DNA from 2 places in the Pseudomonas sp. 18173 genome. Region 2 is predicted to be linked to the other one. Evidence: riboswitches for the same ligand, from Rfam matches in the RefSeq annotation. Region 2 holds a riboswitch; the other holds the start of a gene.
The links. Region 2 has a riboswitch for cobalamin ahead of cobW (cobalamin biosynthesis protein CobW). Riboswitches for the same ligand answer to the same signal wherever they lie in the genome.
Positions count from the first base shown of each region.

Region 1: it holds a riboswitch for cobalamin, as region 2 does, so the genes downstream of both, cobO (cob(I)yrinic acid a,c-diamide adenosyltransferase) here and cobW (cobalamin biosynthesis protein CobW) in region 2, are expected to answer to the same signal.

Region 1 covers NZ_JBKFTN010000036.1:6,940-11,349, reverse strand. The annotation lists gene ACLD1X_RS27235 (PQQ-dependent sugar dehydrogenase) at 1-597, opposite strand, end outside; gene ACLD1X_RS27230 (hypothetical protein) at 664-1,248, opposite strand; cobalamin riboswitch at 1,402-1,635, shown strand; gene cobO (cob(I)yrinic acid a,c-diamide adenosyltransferase) at 1,718-2,329, shown strand; gene ACLD1X_RS27220 (cobyrinate a,c-diamide synthase) at 2,340-3,677, shown strand; gene bluB (5,6-dimethylbenzimidazole synthase) at 3,674-4,324, shown strand; gene cbiB (adenosylcobinamide-phosphate synthase CbiB) at 4,321-4,410, shown strand, end outside.
Region 2 covers NZ_JBKFTN010000020.1:55,605-60,014, reverse strand. The annotation lists gene cobM (precorrin-4 C(11)-methyltransferase) at 1-494, opposite strand, end outside; gene ACLD1X_RS21425 (cobalamin biosynthesis protein) at 580-993, opposite strand; gene ACLD1X_RS21420 (CbtA family protein) at 990-1,697, opposite strand; gene ACLD1X_RS21415 (CbtB domain-containing protein) at 1,709-1,900, opposite strand; cobalamin riboswitch at 2,023-2,247, opposite strand; cobalamin riboswitch at 2,443-2,655, shown strand; gene cobW (cobalamin biosynthesis protein CobW) at 2,759-3,829, shown strand; gene cobN (cobaltochelatase subunit CobN) at 3,833-4,410, shown strand, end outside.

The sequences.
Region 1 (4,410 bases), on a different contig from region 2:
CGGGCCGCCCGGCAGGTCGATCACCTTGATCGGCGGTGACTGGATCTGCGTATCGCCACTTTCATAGTGAAAGCGCAGAAGGCGATCAGTGTCGGCCACGTACAGGTCATTGCCGACCAGCGTCATGCCGAAGGGTGAATTGAGGTTTTGCACAAACACCGTGCGGGTTTCCGCGATGCCATCGTGATCCTTGTCCCGCAGTAACGTGATGCGGTTCGGGCTGGGCACGGTAGACCCGGCACGCCCCATGACTTTCTTCATGACCCAGCCGCGGATGCCTTTACCGTCTTCGGGTTTGGGTGGTGCGGCGGTTTCCGCCACCAGCACATCGCCATTGGGCAGCACATAAAGCCAGCGCGGGTGATCCAGGTCTTCGGCAAAAGCGCTCACTTGAGTGCCCGTGGCGGCGACGGGTTTCGCACCCTGTGGCCAGCCAATGGCCGGGGCGATGTTCACGGTGGGGATCAGGGTTTTGTCCGGCTCCGGCAGGCGGGGCGAAGGACCGGTGCCGTCGGAGACTTGCAGGCGAGAGGTCTCGCCACAAGCGGCGAGCCCTCCGCAAAGCGCGATAACGAGAACGAGCGGGGGCGTGCGCATGCTGGTCTTCCCTATGAATGCCTTGTTCTATTCATAGAGAAGTATTGCGCTGCGATGGTTCAACCCTTAGCCGCGTGCTTCCTTGAACAGCACCGCAATGCCGGGGTGATAGTTGCCGGCTTCGTTGCGCAACTTGCGGTAGGCATAAGGGAAATACCAGGCCACCGCGCAGGTGTGTTCCTTTTGCAGGTCGTCGACCATGTCCTGGAGTTCTTCCGGCGTTGCGCCTTGCTGGGCTTTTTGCGGGGCGACGAACAGGCAGCCGAGTTTCAGGTCGCTGGCATGGCTCACTCGCTTCGCATCGCTGGCGACCTCGAGCAAGGCCTGGGTCAGGTTCAGGCTGTTGACCCGGGGCCAGCGCTGGCTGACCTGGATGTAGGCGCGGGTTTCGGGCGAGGCGAGGAACAGGTCGGCACGGCCGTTGCGGTCGCCTTCTTCGGTCTGTTTGCGGGTGGTCGTCTGTTGCAGCGTGACCATCTCGGCCATCCAGGCCGCGGCAGACAGCAGTCCGAGGTTGGCTTTTTCGTCGTGCCAGTACGGTGTGTCGCCATCGCCGCGGATGGCGTTATAGCGGTCGATGCATTCGAACCAGCGCTCGAGCACCGGGCGCAGGAATTCCAGGTTTGGATTGCTGATGATCATGCCTTGCATGGGCTCACCCTTGTTATTGTGTTGTGGGGTTGTGGCTCTTTGATATCACTGCTGCGAGCGTGGCACAAGATTGACGTCAGTTTATTGATCGTCGGCAGTTATTCGGCAGGTGGCCGCCCGGCTTTAATTGACGCTCCACCCCCAACCCTCTAACCTTCGCGGCTTGTTTCAGGTGCTCTGTGGCTTGGGTCGACAGAGTGAAACAGGGAAGCCGGTGAGTGAGTCCTTCCGTTAGTCGAAGGCCTGCAATTCCGGCGCTGCCCCCGCAACGGTAAATGAGTGAAAACTGTGTGTGATGCCACTGTGTCGATTCGATGCGGGAAGGCGCACAGTCCGGCCCCGCGGCCACTCATGAGCCCGGAGACCGGCCTGATTCATCCAGCGGCATCACGGTGGGCGATGCCAGGCTTGTTGCCTTCTTTTGCTGTGCCTGCCCGCCGTTATTCCTGCCTCAACGGAGAGCTCCCCCATGACTGATACCCCCGATCGTGATGAACGCCACCTGGCGCGCATGCAGCGCAAGAAAGCCGTGATCGACGAGCGCATCGCCAATTCCCCGAACGAGTGCGGCCTGTTGCTGGTGCTGACCGGTAACGGGAAAGGCAAGAGCAGTTCGGCCTTTGGCATGCTCGCCCGCGCTCTGGGGCATGGCATGCAATGCGGCGTGGTGCAGTTCATCAAGGGCCGCAACAGCACGGGCGAAGAGTTGTTTTTCCGACGCTTTCCCGAGCAGGTGCGTTTTCATGTGATGGGCGAAGGTTTCACCTGGGAAACCCAGGACCGTCAGCGCGACATCGCTGCTGCCGAAGCCGCCTGGGCGGTGTCGCAGCAACTGCTGCGCGACCCGTCTATCGGGCTGGTGGTGCTGGACGAGCTGAACATCGCCCTCAAGCATGGCTACCTCGACCTCGATCAGGTGCTCAGTGACTTGCAGTCCCGGCCACCGATGCAGCACGTGGTGGTCACCGGTCGTGCCGCCAAACCGGAAATGATCGAGATGGCTGACACCGTCACCGAAATGGGCGTGATCAAGCATGCCTTCCAGGCCGGGATCAAAGCGCAGAAAGGCGTCGAGCTGTGAGTCGCACTTTATGAATAGCCCTCGTCAATGCCCGGCGGTACTGATTGCCGCGCCAGCTTCCGGCCAGGGCAAGACCACCGTCACCGCGGCGCTGGCCCGATTGCACCGCAATCAGGGGCGCAAGGTCCGCGTGTTCAAGTGCGGCCCCGACTTTCTCGATCCGATGATCCTCGAGCGCGCCAGTGGTGCGCGGGTGTATCAACTGGACATGTGGATGGTCGGCGAACAGGAGAGTCGCCGGTTACTCTGGGAAGCCGCGGCCGAAGCCGACCTGATTCTGATCGAAGGGGTCATGGGGCTGTTCGACGGTACGCCGTCGAGCGCCGATCTGGCGCGGCATTTTGGTGTGCCGGTGCTCGGTGTGATCGATGGCACCGCCATGGCCCAGACCTTCGGCGCGTTGGCCCTGGGGCTGGCGCGCTATCAGCCGGACTTGCCGTTCGCCGGCGTGCTGGCCAACCGCGTCGGCACGCTGCGCCATGCACAGCTGCTCGAAGGCAGCCTGACTGAGGGGTTGCGCTGGTACGGCGCGCTGTCCCGGGAAACCGGAATCGAATTGCCGAGCCGGCATCTGGGGCTGGTTCAAGCCAGTGAGCTGAACGATCTCGACCTGCGTCTCGATGCGGCCGCCGATGCCCTGGCCAGCAGTTGCGAGGTCGCGCTGCCACCGGCAGTCGAGTTCGCCGCACCGGATGCCATTGCCGCCGAACCGCTGCTGGCCGGTGTGCGCATTGCCGTCGCCCGGGATGAAGCCTTTGCATTCACCTACGGCGCGAGCCTGGACTTGCTGCGGGCGATGGGCGCCGAGTTATCGTTCTTCTCACCGATCCGCGACCGAGCGTTGCCAGAGGCCGACAGCCTGTATCTGCCGGGTGGTTACCCGGAGCTGCACCATGTTGCGCTGGCGCAAAACACTGCGATGCTCGATGCGATCCGCGCCCACCACCAGGCAGGCAAACCGTTGCTCGCCGAGTGCGGCGGCATGCTTTATCTGCTCGATTCCCTGACCGATGTCGAGGGCACTCGCGCCGAACTGGTTGGTTTGCTGGCCGGTGATGCGGTGATGCAAAAGCGTCTGGCGGCGCTGGCGTTGCAAGCGGTGGACCTGCCGGAAGGTTCGCTGCGCGGGCACACCTATCACCATTCGCTGACCACCACTGAATTGACACCGATTGCCCGTGGCTTGAGCCCTAATGGCGGACGAGGGGCGGAAGCGGTTTATCGTGAGGGGCGGATGACCGCCTCTTATGTGCATTTCTATTTTCCATCCAATCCGTCGGCGATTGCCGCGCTGTTTGCGCCTGACCAAAACCCTGTGGGAGCGGGCTTGCCCGCGAAGAGGCCATGACGGATAACGCATTTTCCGAAGCCGAGCGCGCAGCGGTCTATCGCGCCATTGCCGAACGCCGTGACATGCGCCACTTCAGCGGCGGCACCGTCGAGCCTGAATTGCTCCGGCGCCTGCTCGAGGCCGCGCACCAGGCACCGAGTGTCGGCCTCATGCAGCCCTGGCGCTTCATCCGCATCAGCGATCGCGCCTTGCGCGGGCAAATCCAGGCGCTGGTGGAAGAAGAACGCATCCGCACCGCCGAAGCCCTCGGCGAGCGCAGCGATGAGTTCATGAAGCTCAAGGTCGAAGGCATCATCGATTGCGCCGAGGTACTGGTGGCCGCACTGATGGACGACCGCGAGCCGCATATCTTCGGCCGCCGCACCTTGCCGGAAATGGACATGGCCTCATTGTCCTGTGCCATCCAGAACCTGTGGCTGGCGTCACGCGCCGAAGGGCTGGGCATGGGCTGGGTGTCGCTGTTCGAACCCCAGGCACTGGCCGACCTGTTGCAGCTGCCGCCGGGCGCCAAACCACTGGCCGTGCTGTGCCTGGGACCGGTCAAGGAATTCTACCCAGCGCCGATGCTGGTGCTCGAAGGCTGGGCGCAGGCGCGTCCGCTACATGAATTGCTGTACGAAAATTATTGGGGAGTGAGTCAATGAGTGTGGCGTTGTTGAGTGTCGCCGCGGTTGCGCTGGATGCGCTGCTGGGTGAACCCAAACGCTGGCATCCGCTGGTGGCGTTCGGC
Region 2 (4,410 bases):
ACACCCAAATGAATCGCCATGGTCGCGCCGTGCTGCGCCAGGCTGGAAAACTCCTCTCCGGGTGGCATGGCGGTTTTGTCGGCGTAGCGCGTCAGGATCACGCTCTGTGAAATGTCCGGCAGTGTCAGTTCAGCACCCAAAAGCGCTGCACAAGCAGCTGTGGCCGTCACGCCCGGTACGATTTCGAACGCAATGCCCAGCTCACGCAGATAGCGAATCTGCTCGCCAATGGCGCCATACAGGCTTGGATCGCCGGAGTGCACCCGGGCGACGTCCTGACCTTTGCCGTGGGCGGTCCTGATCAGGTCGATGATCTGTTCCAGGTGCAGTTCGGCGCTGTTGACCACCTGTTCGGCACAATGACCTTCCAGCACGGCGGCAGGTACCAGGGAGCCGGCATAAATGATCACCGGGCAGCTGCGAATCAGGCGCTGGCCCTTGACGGTAATCAGTTCGGGGTCGCCGGGACCTGCGCCAATAAAGTAGACGGTCATCGTCGCTTCCTGTGGGAAAAAAAGGGGCTGAACAGGGCTTCAGATGAAGAATGTTCATGATCGATGGCGGGGATTATCGGGGATTTCAGGCGGCGCCGGCCAATGCCAGTGTTGCCTGGGCATATTTTTGTCGTGGAATCAGCAGTTTTGCCGGGGCCTGGGCCAGTTGTTCCGCCAGGGCCAGTGCGGCGCTTTCCGCCACGCCGTAGCAACCGGTGCGTTCAAACGCTATTTGCGATTGATGACTGAGTTGCGCCTCATAAACCGCCAGTTGTTCACTGCTGAAGTACATCAATTCCAGGCCAAGCTGCGTCGCCAACTCGATCAGTGCCGGTTCGTTGCGTTTCAGGTCGATGCTGGCCAGGGCCTTGATTTCATGCAACGGGATTTGATGCGCCGCCAACGCCTGGTCGAGCAGCGCGCGCAACGTGCTGACGGGGCAGCCCCGCTGGCAGCCCAGGCCGACCACCAGGGTCGGCGCTGTGCCGGCATTCGTCATGCGTGGTATTGACCATCGCTTTTGCGACGGAACAACCAGGCGCTGATCAGGCCAAGGGCCAGCCAGAACGCCACGTTGGTCAGTTGCGAAGCGATTTTGAACTGGGCTTCCAGTGCCTCGGGAGCGAGCATCGAATGCACTTCCGGTTGCGGTGCGCCAAGCACATGGGGAACGGCGATGATCGCCGCGCCGAGGACTTTCATCAGCCAGTGACAGCTGAAGACGATCAGGGCGATACCGACGGCGGTGGAGGCGGCAGTACCGACCCACCACAGTTGCCGTTGTGCCAGGTCGGCGGCGGCAGTGCCGGGCAGTTCAGGTGGCAGGCCGAGGGTTGGCGCGAGCACGAACGTCGCATAACCGGCCAGGCCCCAGAGCAGGCCCTGGGAGGTTCTGGTCGGCGCGCGCAAGGTGTACAGGCCGGCCAGCATCAGGGCGAAACCGACAGCCACCACCAGATTGCCGCCGGTGGTCGACAGCACGCGCTGCCAGCCGTCTTCCGGCTCCCAGGCTTCGCTGTCGTGAGTGTGGGCAGCCATCGCACCGTCGGCGTGTTCATGCATTTCAACCGCGGCCGGTTCGGCTTTTTCGTAGGTTTCGGCCTGCAGAATCAGGGGCGCGACCCAGAAGCTTTGCAGCAAGGTCAGCAACAGGGCGGCCAGCAGCCCGGTGAAACCTGCGGTTTGCGCAATACGCTTGATCATATTGGCAGGTCTCAATGGCACGGGAACGCGGAGCTGTGACGGGTATCGTGGGCGGCGTTGTGTACCGCTTCGATGTGCGAGAAACCGGCGAAATACACCAGGCACGCGCCCAGGATCGACGCGCAGACGGCGGCGGCCAGACGTTGAGCCAGGGTAGAAGTGGTGCTGGTAGTGGTGTGGCCGGTGCTGCTGATGATCGACATGGCGTTTCCCTCTGGTCTGTCAGCGGGGAATGAGAGCGCATGCAAAAACCTGCACGGGCAGGCCGCGCAGCGTTTCAAACAGCGCCCGCCCACCGCGGGTTTGTTGTTTCAGTGATCGTTCTGGTCACTTTGTGTTGCGGGCCGGTCTCCGGGCTCACGAGGGGCACAGGCATCGCCTGATCCTGCAAGCATCACCTTCCCATGCCGTGATGGCACAGTGGATCTGATGCTTCGCTCGCTTACCGTTGCGGGGGCAGCACCGGACTGACATGGCTTTGAAGTAAAGCACATGATTCACCGGTTTCCCGTTTCACCCTGTGAAGGGCACCCGTAACAAGGCGTGTAGGAGAGCATGGGCAGGGGTTGGACGTCAATTGGCGGGGGTCGCACTTGAATATCGAGTCGCGCGCCTTCGCGAGCAAGCCCGCTCCCACACTTGACCCTTTTCCCCTGAAAGAACCCGATCAAATGTGGGAGCGGGCTTGCTCGCGAAGGGCACGCCGCAGAAGTCACGTGAACATTGACCCGCCCCAATACCATGCGTAGCCTTGCGCTTTCGAGGTTCTTCGGCGTTTGTCGAAGCTAAGAAGGGAACGCGGTCGATGCCGCGGCTGCCCCCGCAACTGTGAACGGTGATGTTCGTTGCCACGCCACTGCTGGCTCAATCCATGAGACCGGCGGGAAGGCGCAGCGAATGCCAGGCTCAAGGCCGGCACACCGTCAGCCAGGAGACCTGCCTCGACACAGATTCTCACTTTCAACCGGGCGGGGTGATCCGGTGGCGAACTCTTCAGGCATGCGCGTGCGCGCTGCCGGTCGTCGTCCCGTATGCCCGCCACCTTAGCCATAGGGCATCCGATGAAAACACTGGCCAAACTCCCTGTCACCATCGTTACCGGCTTTCTCGGCTCGGGTAAAACCACGCTGCTGCGGCACATGCTCGACAACGCCCAGGGGCGCCGCATCGCGGTGATCGTCAACGAATTCGGTGAATTGGGCATTGATGGCGAAATCCTCAAGCAGTGCTCGATCGGTTGCACCGAAGAGGAAGCCAACGGCCGTGTCTATGAGCTGGCCAATGGCTGCCTGTGCTGCACCGTCCAGGAAGAATTCTTCCCGGTGATGCGTGAACTGGTGGCCCGTCGCGGCGATCTCGACCACATCCTCATCGAAACCTCCGGCCTGGCCCTGCCAAAGCCTTTGGTGCAAGCCTTCCAGTGGCCGGAAATCCGCAGCGCCTGCACCGTTGACGCAGTGATCACCATGGTCGACAGCCCGGCCGTGGCCGCTGGCACCTTCGCCGCGTTCCCGGACCAGGTCGATGCCCAGCGCAAGCTCGACCCGAACCTGGACCACGAATCGCCGCTGCACGAACTGTTCGCCGACCAACTGGCCAGCGCCGACCTGGTGATCCTCAACAAGACCGACCTGATCGCCCCGGCAGACCTGGCCCGCGTGCGCCTGGAAGTCGCCGAAGAATTGCCGCCAGCGGTGAAAATCGTCGAAGCCAGCAGCGGCCGCCTGCCATTGGACGTGCTGATCGGCCTGGGTGCCGGCTCCGAAGAACACATCGACAGCCGCCACAGCCACCACGACCATCACCACGATGGCGACGACGATCATGATGACCACGATCACGACGCCTTCGATTCGATCTCCATCGAACTGCCGCAAGCCGACGAAAGCCTGCTGATGGATGCGCTGACCCAACTGGTGGTCCAGCACGGCATCCTGCGCGTCAAAGGTTTCGCCGCCGTGCCGAACAAACCGATGCGCCTGCTGATCCAGGGCGTGGGCACGCGTTTCGACAAGCACTTCGACCGCCAGTGGGGCGCAGAAGAAGTGCGCAACACCCGCCTGGTGCTGATCGGCCAGGAACTGGACGCCGCCGTGCTCGAAGCGCAACTGCGCGCCGCGCTCAGCGTGTAAGCCATGCACCTGCTCAGGACCCAGCCCGGCGGTTTCGTGTCGGACGACAACATCGCCGACCTTGGACAAACCCCCGCCGAGCTGGTGGTTCTGTGCAGCGGCGATTCCAGCCTGGCGCTGCTCGCCGAAGCGGCGCAACAGCTGCCTGACGATTACCCGAGCGTGCGCCTGGCCAACCCGATGCAGGTGCAGAACCATGCTTCTGTCGATTTGTACGTCGACGAAGTCCTGCGTCACGCCAAGGTGATCCTGATTTCACTGCACGGTGGCATCGCCTATTGGCGTTACGGCATCGAGCGTCTGGTCGAGCTGTCGCAGCGTGGCGTGCAGGTCATTCTGGTACCGGGCGATGATCGCCCGGACCCGGAACTCAGCGATCTGAGCACCGTCGGCGCCGAGGATCGCGACCGGCTCTGGCAGTTCCTGCGTCAGGGCGGCATGGGCAACGCCCTGGATTTCTTCCGCTGCCTCGCCAACCGCTGGCTGGCGCGTGACTACACCTGGGGCGAACCGCAAACCCTGCCACGCACGGCGATTTACCATCCACATAAACACTCTGCCGCACTGAGTGACTGGCAGGC